Regions from separate parts of the Paenibacillus amylolyticus genome, predicted to be linked through region 1. Evidence: riboswitches for the same ligand, from Rfam matches in the RefSeq annotation. Region 1 holds a riboswitch; each other region holds the start of a gene.
What was found. Region 1 has a riboswitch for thiamine pyrophosphate ahead of V6668_RS17690 (thiamine phosphate synthase). Riboswitches for the same ligand answer to the same signal wherever they lie in the genome.

Region 1 (3,213 bases):
CACATGTCTCATCAACTCTTCACTCTGTAATCCAGCCGCTATAATGACATGTTTGCATTTCATCTCACCGATCGATGTGGTGATTCCCTGCACGCCGTGTTCGTTTGCTTGCACACGTATATCCTGTATGTCCTCCATAACCCGTGCTCCCAATGCTTGAGCGGATTCAGCATATGCCTTCGTTAGATGGACTGGAAGAATCTCACTCTCGTAAGGTCTGTAATAGGCTCCATACGTATCTCTGTTAAGCCATGATGCCTCCTGTTGCACAACGGAACGATCCCACCACACCTCATCAGCAGAATCAGACAACGCAAACTTCCGATTGTCCTTGTAACTACTTAATTCACTGTATGAACGAAAAGGAGTTAGGAATCCCTGACGTTGCAGACCAACCTCTACCTTGCTGAGTGTAGCCATTAGCACCTGTTGCTCGATAAGTAACTGTCTACTCTGCCTGGCGAGCTTAGCCATCAAAGGATGAGCAAAATCCTCACTATCTGCCGCCAGCATTCCAGCCGCCGCACAAGAAGTGCCTCCCGCAATCACCGAACGCTCCAGCAACAGCACATCCTGTCCACGGGAAGCAAGCTCATACGCAATGGCACAACCAACAACGCCTCCTCCTACAATAATCGTTTCTGCATGAATTTTATCCGGTTTATCAGTAACGATCTCTTTCATCCTCTCATCTCCTTGATTCAGCGCCTCAGACTTTCTGTAGCCACGATAGACTGCCTTAATAATGCAGCCGCCCGATCCGGGGAATCACTCGCCCATACATTCGAGATCACAGCGACTCCCTGTGCGCCTGCAGAGCGAATAGCGTGAATGTTTCCCGGTTCGATGCCCCCAATCGCCATGACAGGAATGGAGACACCAGAGCACACTTCAGCCAGAGCATATAATCCTCTTGGTTCAAGATCAGGCTTACTGTTGGTTGAGTAGACATGCCCGAAGAAAAGGTAATCGGCTCCCCGTTCTTCAGCGATTTTTGCCTCATCGATTGAATGAACAGATACACCCAGACGAATTCGCTGGATATTGCTTATAACAGCAGGGTTGTAGTTACGTATAGCCTCTTGCCCCCAATGTACACCGCCATAGATGTCATTCTGTGATGGCAGTTCTGAACCATTGATAACGATGCGACAAGACGGAACGCCAACACCACGCAGACTTTCAGCCCAACCGATCTTTTGTTGCCACGAGAGTTGTTTCTCTCGTATATGGATGTAGTCCACCCATGGCCAAACGTCCTTTGCAACTTTTACAAAAGATGCTTGATTCCCTACACCCGTAGATACAACATGCAGTTCAAATGATCCGTGTACACGTTCATGAGAAATTACCGTACTTTTCATCTCCTTCCATGCGTGAATGCTATGAAAACACAAAAAAGCCACTCCCGTAGGGGAGTGGCTGCGTATTAATTATAGGACCAGATGACTGACTGATACATACAGTTCATTTCGTGCAATAAAGCTATAGACCTTATAGCCATAACGTTATACACGCAACTGCATGTTTCAATTTACTAAGCAAGACGGTTGAATTCTTTCGAATTGCCGTTTGCTCACGTCATTCACTGAAACGCGCTCGCCACTTCCCTACGCTGGTATGATCCAGATCAGGTGCAAAGGGTCCGGAATCGCATTCTTCCATCTCAGCCACATCGTGCGGCCCCCCTAGTGTTCATATGAAGTTGTAGCCTATGTTACCATAGAAGGATTTTTTTGTCACCGTTCATTTCTATTAAGCGTTGCTTGAATTGTCTAGTTTTTCTCAGACCATTCTTCAACATTCCATGTTTTGGTAACCCAACCCTCGTAGAAATCAGGTTCATGAGATACCAGCAACACCGTTCCCTTGAATTCTTGCAAGGCACGCTGTAACTCAGCTTTAGCTGTGACATCCAAATGGTTCGTCGGCTCATCGAACAGAATCCAGTTGCTTTCACGCATCAAGAGTTTGCATAGACGAACCTTGGCTTGCTCTCCACCACTCAGCATGTTAAGCGGACGGGTAATGTGCTCATTTTTCAACCCGCAGCGAGCGAGATGACCCCGGACTTCATTTTGGGTCAAATGTGAAAACTCATTCCACACATCCTCAATAGGCGTGATATTCCCAGCACGAACTTCCTGCTCAAAATAGGCCGTTTCGAGATAATCTCCCAAGAAAGTCTTTCCACTGAGTGGAGATATTTTTCCCAGGATGGTTTTCAGCAGAGTTGATTTACCCACACCATTACAACCTACGATGGCAATTTTTTCACCACGTTCAATTGTCATTGTCATTTTAGGCAGCAAAGGATACGTATATCCAATTTCAAAATCAATGCCCTCAAAGACCGTTTTGCTGCTCGCGCGGGCATCCTTGAATTTGAACGTTGGTTTGGCCGCTTCATCTGGACGATCAATACGTTCAATTCTGTCCAGTTGCTTCTCCCGGCTCTTCGCTCGACCAGAAGTTGAAGCACGTGCCTTGTTACGCTGAATGAAATCTTCCTGTTTCTTGATGTACTCTTGCTGTTTCTCGTACGCATCAATATGCTGGGCTTTATTCATATCAGCCATCTCAAGGAACTTGTTATAGTTCGCTGCATATCGCGTTAATTTGGCAAATTCCAAATGATAAATGACATTTACGACTTCATTCATGAATTCCGTGTCATGGGAGATTAACAGAAACGCGTGCGGGTAGTCCTTCAGGTAACGTGACAACCATTCAATGTGTTCTACATCCAGATAGTTGGTCGGCTCATCCAGCAAAAGAGCTGTAGGTTTCTCGAGCAGAAGCTTGGCAAGAAGCACCTTGGTACGTTGCCCACCACTTAGAGCTGCGACATCCCGATCAAGACCAATTGCGGACAAACCAAGACCATTGGCCATCTCTTCCACTTTTACGTCAATCAGATAAAAATCGCCCTGTTCCAGTTGTTCCTGAATATCGCCCATTTCTTCCAGCAACTGCTCCAGCTTATCTGGATCTGCATCTGCCATCTGGTCCGTAATATTCATCATTTCTTTTTCTAATTCAAGCAACGGAAGGAATGCATCCTTAAGCACGTCACGAATAGTTTTGCCTGGGGTAAGCTTCGTGTGCTGATCCAGATATCCATAACGTACCTTAGGTGTCCATTCTACTTTTCCACTATCTTTAAGCAATTTACCGGTAAGGATGTTCATTAATGTGGATTTACCCACACCA
Region 2 (3,213 bases), 3.0 Mb from region 1:
AACCCGGAGAAAAAAGAGGGAAGTGCCAGCGGAACCTGGAGTTTGCGAAAAATATCCCACTTGCTGGCGCCCATGGTGAGCAGCAGTTCACGCTGCTCTGGATCGCCTTGGCGGAGTCCATCGTAGGTACTGACTACAATGGGGAAGAATGCGATTAAGAATACCACCGCGACTTTGCTCCACAACGTGTAACCAAACCACAAGATAAATACGGGGGACAAGGCGATCAGCGGGATGGTTTGACTGATCACGATGAAGGGATATAGGGCCTTTTCAATCGATCGGTTCATATGCATGCCTGTTGCCAGAGTAATTCCAGTCACTATGGACAAGACAAAACCAACAATAACCTCCATAAAGGTAGCAGGTAGATGGATAGTCAACAGCAGACGACGATGCTCAACCAGTGAGCTTACGATGGCCGTGGGTGCAGGAATGATGAAGGAGGGCACCCATCCCATACGCACAATCACTTCCCAGATCGCCAGTAAAAAGAACATGAGCAGAATAAACAAACCATATTGGGAAAACCATTTCGAGAGCCACTTTGAACACCACGTCCAAACGCTAACCTCAGCTCTATCATTTTGCATGTAATTGTTCCTCCAGTTGTTGCCTCATCTGCACGAGAGCTGGTTCGTAGATCATGTCCGAATGCCTTGGGCGTGGTAAAGGAACCGTCATCTCCCGCAACTGCTGACCTTGCCCCCCTGGAGTTAACAGAATGATACGGTCACTTAACAGCAGGGCTTCCTCGATGTCATGGGTAATGAACAGCACGGTTTGTCCAAAGTCCTCCCACAGCTCCAGCAACCAGCGATGCATTTCTCGTTTGGTTAAGGCGTCGAGTGCACCGAAGGGTTCATCCAGCAACATGAGCTGCCCGCCTGTAAGCAAGGTACGCAGCAATGCCACCCGCTGCCGCATGCCGCCGGATAACTCATCTGGATAGGCCTGCTCATAACCGGACAAGCCGAACCTTGCCAATCCTGCGATGATATCGGCTCGTAGTTTGTCCTTGTCCTGTCGGCCTGGTGCAAGCTCGGCAGGTAGCATGCAGTTCTCCATGACGGTACGCCAGGATAACAGCAGATCTTTCTGCGGCATATAGGCGACTCGTCCGAGCCGTTGTCCTTGCGGGACATCAGCTATATCGATGGTGCCAACGGTTGGCTCATGCAAGCCTGCGAGCAGCTTGAAGAGTGTGCTTTTACCTGATCCGCTGGAGCCGATGAGCGAGACAAATTCTCCTTGTTGAACCTGAAGTGACACATTGACGAGCACAGGGGACTCTTTTTTTTCGGGAAAAGCAAAGCTTACGTTGTGAATGGTTACATGGTTATCCATCTGATCCTCACCCCCTTGATGTCAGACTACTGCAATAACAACGGCATCCTATACTCTGCAAAAGGAACAAAAAAGACCCACCCATTTCCGGAGAAATGAGTGGGTCTGTAAGTTAAATCCGCAATTTATCTTCACATACATGAAAAATTCCGCTTACTAAAAGGCCGCTCCACTTCCCTCCGCTGGTATGATCCAGATCAGGTTCAAAGGGTCCGAATAGTCATATTCGTCTCAGCCGCAAGGCTCCCCTAGTGCAAAAGTTCAAGATATGCAGTTGTGTGTTCAGCATATATCACTTGAACATGAACTGTAAAGAGGCAGCATGATGGAATTCTTGAGATGAACTTGGAGTCAGACCCGAACAACTGAACAATTTACCTGGGCTCCCTAACCCGATATAATAGTGGTGGCGCATATTGGCCGGATCACAAATGCAGGTGGGATTGTTCTCCCTCCTAGGCAGAATGGGGACCCGAGTTGAAAACGTTCAAAAAAGTATATATTGAGATCACGAGTATCTGCAATCTGGCATGCAGCTTCTGTCCGCAGACACAGCGTGCCAAAGGATTCATTGACCCTGAAGTCTTCAACAATATACTGGATCAAGTTAAACCACACACCAATCATATTTATCTACATGTCAAAGGCGAACCCTTGTTGCATCCCAAAATAGATCTGTTGCTCGATTCCGCACATGAGAAGGGACTCAAGGTGAACATTACAACGAATGGTACACTGCTGCCCAAGACTCAGCATAAATTGCTTGGCAAACCAGCGCTGCGGCAGATGAATTTCTCCCTGCACAGTTTCGATGGGCATGAAGGTTCAACAGACCGTGACGGATACCTGCGTCATATTTTGTCCTTTGTACACGAGGCCGTTAAGCACAATGTCATCATCTCATTTCGGTTGTGGAATCTGACACAGGATAACTTCACAAATGCTCAGATGAATCGAAATCGGGAGACCCTTGAAGTATTGGAACGTGAGTTCAATCTGGATTTCCGCATTGAGGAAAAAGTAGTTCCAGGTAGCGGGGTCAAAATTGCCCCGAATGTATACCTGAATCAGGACCATGAGTTCCAGTGGCCAAGTCTGGATGCACCTGAAGATGACGGTAAAGGCTTTTGCCATGCACTTCGCGGTCAGGCAGCTGTGCTTGTAGATGGAACGGTGGTTCCATGCTGTCTCGATGGCGAGGGTGTGATTAACCTGGGTAATGTGCACGAGAAGTCATTCTCGGAGATTATTGAGGGTGAGCGAGCGAACAATCTGGTATATGGCTTCTCCAAGCGGGAAGCTGTGGAAGAGTTGTGTCGAAAGTGCGGTTATCGTAAGAGATTCGGAGCCTGATATTTTATAACAGCAAGCCAGAAGACATTCAAGATCACACATTTGGAGACAAATGTAGTGGTCTTTCTTTGTTATTGGGGATTAAGTGAGGGGTACCAACGTTACAAATGAGCATACCAGAGGTTGATATGAGCATATTGCTTGAGAGACCTAGCATGCAAAAAATGCCGATATGACAGGGATTGTACGATGTCATGATATATCTGATCTAATGATTATTCTAGTTACCTTCCTTATTTGGTAGGATTAGGTTGTGGTTCGGACAGAGGTGCACCTCTGGCGAACTTCCAGTACAAGCCCAGACTGTACACTACCAAAAAACGAGAGAATAAGGGAGGAATAAAGTTATGAAAAAAATGTTGACGTTGTTACTGTCCGCTGGTTTGGTTGCTTCTATATTTGGTGCAGTTCCGGTTGCGGCTGCGCCTACGGTTGTAAATTCAACTATTGTTGTTCCAAAGGGCACGACCTATGATGGTCAAGGCAAAACATTTGTAGCTAATCCTTCCACAC
Region 3 (3,213 bases), 340 kb from region 1:
GTAAGATCTATGCCTGGGATGTGGTAAACGAGGCGATTGCGGATAGCAATGGTGATGCCAACGGTTTACGTAAAAGTCCCTTTTATGAACTAATCGGTCCGGATTACATTGAGAAAACCTATGAATTCGCTCGTGCAGCCGATCCGAATGCCAAATTATATTACAACGAATACTTCACGGAAATCCCTGAGAAAAGAGAGCATATGTATCAGTTGGTCAAACGACTGAAAGAGAAAGGGCTCATCGATGGTGTGGGTTTGCAATCCCACTATAACCTGGAATCCCCGTCCATCAAGGAAATTGAAAAAACGATCAACATGTTCGCCGAACTTGGATTGGATATTCAGATCACGGAACTGGATGTGGATAGCGGAATTCCATTTGGTGAAGAGATGTCCGATGAAGTTGCAGTAAAGCAGGCGTATCGATATAAGGAACTGTTGGATTTGTACAAAAAACACAAAGACCACATTTCTTCAGTTACCTTATGGGGACTCCAAGATGAGAAGTCTTACAACAACCAGGCTATGCTGTTTGATTCAGCCCTGAAGGCCAAAAAGGCATACTGGGGACTCGTGGATGAATCCAGTTTGCCTGTGTTGACGCAGAGAGCCGTCTCACTTTCGGGTAAACCGGATATCAAAAAACAGACACAAGATCCGCTCTGGAACAAAGCGGTGTCTACTCCACTGAAGGGTGACTCTACGGGATCAGCCAGTTTCCGCACCTTATGGGATCATAGTAACCTGTATATCCTCGTGGATGTTCAGGATGCGAAGGCAGATGTGAATGACAGAGTAGATATCTTTGTTGATCTCAATAATGGCAAGACCACTTCATATGAAGCAGATGACCGACATGTAATCATTAAGCGGTCGGGCAAAGCTGAGGGTGTGGAGCAGCGTTCATATCGTGTACGCGAGACCAAAGCCGGATATCAGGTTGAATTGTCCATTCCGTGGGGTGGTATCCAAGTCGGATCAGAATATGAAGCCGGATTGGATATCCGTGTGACTGATGGCGGTTCAAGTGGGACACAACCTTATAATCCACTGTACTGGAATGATCGAACACAATCTCAGGAACAGGATACAAGCAAATACGGCGTGATTCAACTCGCCCCTATGCCCAAATCTGCACAAGCTGTGCAAGGGATTGTTCAGATTGATGGGAAGAAAGACACATCATGGAATAAGGCTGCACCATTTGAAGTAAAACGGTTGAACCAGAGCGAAGGTGCAGAGGCAGTGGCTCGCGCAATGTGGTCAGGTGAGTATCTATACCTGCTGATCGACGTCACTGATCCAAACATCATTACAGATAGTATCAACCCATGGGATCAGGATTCGGTTGAGATTTTCCTGGACGAGAATCACCAGCGCACACCGTATTTTCAATATGATGATGCCCAGTTCAGAATCAGTGCAGACAATGTGGGAACCTTTGCAGGGGGTGCCTCACCTGGACGCCTTGTAAGTGCTGTGAAGAAAACAAATAAAGGATATCTCGTAGAAGCCAGAATTCATTTACAATCATTGACGCCCAAAGCAGGAAATGTTCTCGGTTTCGAGCTCCAAATTAACGACAACCAGGGCGGAGGTAAGCAGAGCGTAGCCAAGTGGAATGATACGACCAATGAGAGCTGGAGAAATACTTCCCAGTACGGAATACTCACTTTTGTCGGAAAGAACAAACTCGGGCATTAAACCATCGGCAGTAGTTGCAAGAATAGAAACCATCATAACAGTGGCTGAAACTCAACCATTGTTGTGATGGTTTTCATCGTTTACATACGTCACCAAAGGTGATGAGGGGCGATACAATCTTCCTTGACTATATTTAACAGCCCTTGATATACTAAATGGATGTTATTTTATCTTTTATGGGAATAGGAAAGTAATCAACTACATACAACCGTTTGCGAGGGAGCCTTAACCGGCTGAGAGGGTGTTAAACCGACCTTACCTGATTTGGATAATGCCAACGTAGGGATGCAACGATGAAACGCTTTACTTGGGTAGCTCATGCGAACCCCCTTGTTTTAGTGTATTTGTCTGCGAAACATCCTATGGATGTTTCGTTTTTTTGTTTTTAAATACGTACATTATGAATTGGAGGAACACATGTTGACTATTTCAGAGAGACTATATCAGGCAGCACAGCCTGTGTGGAAGGAATGTCTTGAGCATCCCTTTGTTAAAGGAATCGGAGATGGTTCCTTAACGGTTGAACAATTTCGTTATTATTTGCTGCAAGACTACTTGTACCTGTTCGATTATGCCCGCGTATTTGCACTAGGTATTGTCAAGTCGCACGACCCCAAATTGATGCAGTTTTTTAGTGAAAACGTAGATAACATCCTGAATGGTGAAATGAAAATTCATCGTTCTTATATGGAGCGATTAGGAATTACAGAGGATCATGTTTTCCAGGTAAAACCTGCCCTGAAAAATGCAGCCTATACTAACTATATGCTCTCTGTTTCCCATGCGGGAGGCATAGCAGAAGTACTTGTATCCATTCTGGCCTGCTCATGGAGCTATGCAGAGATTGGTCAAGTCCTTGCCCAAAAGCCAGGTGCAGCTGATCATCCTTTTTACGGAGAGTGGATCACAGGATATGCTTCCTCTGAATACAACAGCAACAATCAATCCCTAGTGACGTTAACGGATAAGCTATTAGAAGGCTGTAGCGAGGGAACGTACCAACGGATGGAGGATATTTTCGTGATGTGCAGTCGCTTTGAACTTGATTTTTGGGAGATGTCATGGAGGCTGGAGTCTTGAGTTCACTGGTAAAGTAGAGAGCAGCTAATCAAGGTGAGTACAGAATAATCAGAACATGTTAGCCCAAAAATACATGATTAAACATTTGAACAACAAGCCCTGATATAATAAGCAAATAGCAACTATCTATTTTCTGGAGGTGAGGCTATTGAAAACAATCGGAGTAGGATTCTTACATGGTACGGCTCTATGCAAAGCCAGTGAAGGATATGGCAATGCTTTGCATAGAGCCTGGGAATAATCACATTGCCAACGACGAATCGTAATATTCCACTAACTGGCTTTGCACCTTATTGATCTATTAAATAAGGAGTGAGGCCCATGAAATATTCAAAAGCCGAGTCTATTTTTCCAGAAGAATTGTTACGTATCATTCAGGAATACGTTCAAGGGGAATTGGTTTATATCCCAAAACCCAAAGAGGCGC
Region 4 (3,213 bases), 3.4 Mb from region 1:
AATGGTTGCGGAAGCGTGCATGCCAAGCCGTTCGGCCTGGGTTGCCGCTTCGCGGGCGATGTCGGACGGTGCAGGCAGCATCCATTTCTCAATATGGAAGAGGGAGACGGCTCCCTGCCATATCGCTATAAAGAGAATAACCGCCACAATGGGCGGCCATACACTTTTGAAATAGGCAGGCATTAGCGATACTTCTCCGTCAGGGTATCCATGCTGAAGCCGGTAGGGCTATGGGCGATTTTGATCTGGGAGATGATGCTTGGGCTGCCAGCCTCCACGAGTACCTCGTGCATTTTACGGACAACTTCCAGCAGTTCCTCTAGTTCCCCCTCCATCGTGGTGTCGAGCGCGTTCACCTGATATTTCAGGCCGGATTGCTGAATAACTTCAATGGCGCGATCAACGTAAGGATAAGAGTTCTCGCCATTTGGCGTTTTCGGGATAACCTGAATACTAAGTAGTGTGCTTGCCATGAGAGATCACGGCTCCTTTCGTGATAAATAAAATGAACTAATGACTGTTACACTTGCCACTTCGATGACAGAATAACCTTCCAATCGCTGTTATCCCCAGATTTTTTTGATTCCCTTTCTCTAAAGGGAAAATCCGGTGATAAAGGCGACCGCTTCGCTTTTTCACGTTATTTCTGTCCTCTCCGTCATCGTGTAAATATTAAGTTCGTTTTATATGAGAAATTTTATTGGGGTAAAAACTCGTTCGTATATGCCTTGCTCACATCGATCTGTTCATCCAGCAGTTTTTTGCTAAACATCCAGTCGGTGTAGTTCTGCCACACTTCCTGCTTTTGCTCACCCCAACGCGGGGCGTCATCCGTGTATTTTGGACTAAGCCACTTCTGGCTTGCCAGTACCAAGTCTTTATCCAAGTCCGGTACGGCCTTGATCAGAATGTTTGCTGCGTCTTCGGGATGATCAATTGCGTATTGATATCCTTCTGAAGTGGCTTTCAGGAATGCTTTCACCAACTCAGGGTCGTTTTGGATCGTCTGCTCGTTTGTTACTAGTACAGGCGTGTAGTAATCCAGTGCATCTGAATAATCCTTCACATATAACATGTCGATCGGTTCTCCGCGCAGTTCGGCTTCAATACCTGTCCAGGCGTAGAAAATCCATGCGAAATCGATATCCCGTTTCACTGCGGTGAAAAAGTCGGCATCACCCATGTTAATGTTTTTCACTTTGGATACATCGGCTCCGTCGCCTTCCATAATGGATTGCATCACGGCTTCTTCGACTGGGGAACCCCAACCGCCATAGGTTTTACCTTCAAAATCTTTCGGTGACTTGATATTCCGATCCGCCGGAGCAGCGAAACCAGATGTATTATGCTGAATAACTGCTGCGATGGAGACCAATGGAACACCCTGTGTGCGGGCTTGAGTTACACTCTCCTGATAACTTACGCCAAAAGGCACTTCATTCGAGGCAACCATTGTATCTGCGCCACCGGCACCTGGTTGTACAATCTCAACGTTCAAGCCTGCGGCTTTATAAAAACCTTGATCTACAGCTGCATACAGGCCTGTATGATTCGTATTTGGTGTCCAGTCGAGCACCACTTTAATATCTTTCAGGGCGGCAGTGTCACCTTCGTTGCTGCTTTCCGTATTTGTGTTGCCGTTCTGCCCAGCTGGGGCAGCTTCTTTGCCACCACATGCGGCTACAGTCACCATAAGCACGCATAAGAGCAACAATCCCATCGTTTTACGCCATTTCATCTGTGGTTCTCTCCTTCGGTATGTCCGGCCGATTGGCACGGGGTACTCCTTGGCTTCATATCCAATCATCTTGCATAAATCGACAGATTTATACCAGTTGAGATCTGGATAACGTCACTTTTTTTAGCTCTCTGGCTATATAAAAGAACATTAAAAAAGCGTCCCGTATTCCGGGACGCGTGCAGGCGTTAGAGAGGTGGCGTTCAGCCATAGGGCTGTGCCATTTCGATATACTCCGATTCCTACGCTGGCATGATCCAGATCAGGTCTAAGGGTTAGTATCTTGGTGGGATACACTCTCAGCCGGCCAATTCCGACTCCCCTGGGAAACTATGAAGTTACGGGCATTACTTAGGTGTAATTATAGGCCAGAGGGTAGGACCTGTCCAGTCATGAACTGGATAGGGACACGTATAAGTTATCAAACAGGCCGTTATACATATGTATAACAGCCTGTTTGGATGTGTTATTTTCAATAATTATCGTGGGGAATCATATAAGGCAATCTGACTGAGTGCAAAAGCATCGGATTTTGGGTCATAACCTACCTGTTTCTGAGTGGTTTCCAGATTTAATCGTTTAAACCGATTATTCGAGATCCCATGCAGTATGGTGAAGGGCTCCAGATCTGTAGTTGTAATTGCTTTGAACATCAAATCGCACAAGTCAGCCGGACTAATATACGCGCTCATATCCCTTGCCTCCAGCACTGGTCCGTCCGGTTGAAAATCATCATATGCACCTATACGTACCGCAACACTTTGTAAACCTTCGGTATACGCAAAATAGGAAGCGAGCGATTCTCCAAAACATTTGCTAACCCCGTACAAATTCCGTGGGCGTGTTGGCATGTCCGGATAGACTTGAGCATCAATGGGATACCCCTCAGTCGTCTGTGCACTGCTTGCAAGAATGACTCTTCGTACACCTTGGTCTTTAGCTGCACGGAATACATTAAATGTACCTTTGATATTGATGTCCAACAACGATTCATAAAATCCGGCATTCGGGGAAGGATCTCCCGCCAGATGTACAACCACATCCATGCCTTCGCAAGCATGCTGACAGGCTTCGGGGTCTGTCACATCCAGTGTCATGATCTCATGGCCGGTCCCTTGATACGTATGCAGTCTGTCGATATTTAAATCCGTTAGTCGCAGGTGAAATGCCTCTGACAAATGTTGGGACAAGTCACGTCCAATTTTTCCGGCTGCGCCAGTAATTAAAATGTTCATGAAATCAGCTCCAATTCTTAGCGCTGGAAGAACTCAATCCATTCCTTTTCAGGTCCATAGATGAAGAAATAGCGGTAACCGTTAGGCAGTGTAATAATCTCTCCGTCGATAAATTCGGCTTCGGTGGATTGAATGCGTTTGTACTCAGAATCAAGATCATCCACGTGGATCGCAAAATGGTGCACCGTACCTTCGGAAGGCAGCTTGTCGCTGTATCCTTGAATTAACTCAATCTCAGTC

Region 2: linked by a shared signal. The riboswitch ahead of V6668_RS04635 (ABC transporter ATP-binding protein) and the one ahead of V6668_RS17690 (thiamine phosphate synthase) in region 1 are both predicted to bind thiamine pyrophosphate.
Region 3: linked by a shared signal. The riboswitch ahead of tenA (thiaminase II) and the one ahead of V6668_RS17690 (thiamine phosphate synthase) in region 1 are both predicted to bind thiamine pyrophosphate.
Region 4: linked by a shared signal. The riboswitch ahead of V6668_RS02350 (ABC transporter substrate-binding protein) and the one ahead of V6668_RS17690 (thiamine phosphate synthase) in region 1 are both predicted to bind thiamine pyrophosphate.

Annotation. Positions count from the first base shown of each region.
Region 1 is NZ_CP145892.1:3,986,368-3,989,580, forward strand. It holds gene thiO (glycine oxidase ThiO) at 1-684, opposite strand, end outside; gene V6668_RS17690 (thiamine phosphate synthase) at 702-1,364, opposite strand; TPP riboswitch at 1,591-1,700, opposite strand; gene V6668_RS17695 (ABC-F family ATP-binding cassette domain-containing protein) at 1,776-3,213, opposite strand, start outside.
Region 2 is NZ_CP145892.1:1,017,560-1,020,772, forward strand. It holds gene V6668_RS04630 (ABC transporter permease) at 1-593, opposite strand, end outside; gene V6668_RS04635 (ABC transporter ATP-binding protein) at 583-1,347, opposite strand; TPP riboswitch at 1,505-1,607, opposite strand; gene V6668_RS04640 (radical SAM/SPASM domain-containing protein) at 1,825-2,700, shown strand; gene V6668_RS04645 (pectate lyase) at 3,048-3,213, shown strand, end outside.
Region 3 is NZ_CP145892.1:3,642,454-3,645,666, forward strand. It holds gene V6668_RS16175 (endo-1,4-beta-xylanase) at 1-1,706, shown strand, start outside; TPP riboswitch at 1,913-2,010, shown strand; gene tenA (thiaminase II) at 2,124-2,786, shown strand; gene V6668_RS16185 (CD3324 family protein) at 3,108-3,213, shown strand, end outside.
Region 4 is NZ_CP145892.1:487,750-490,962, forward strand. It holds gene V6668_RS02340 (ABC transporter permease) at 1-183, opposite strand, end outside; gene V6668_RS02345 (thiamine-binding protein) at 183-473, opposite strand; gene V6668_RS02350 (ABC transporter substrate-binding protein) at 698-1,738, opposite strand; TPP riboswitch at 1,960-2,072, opposite strand; gene V6668_RS02355 (NAD(P)-dependent oxidoreductase) at 2,218-2,973, opposite strand; gene V6668_RS02360 (VOC family protein) at 2,991-3,213, opposite strand, start outside.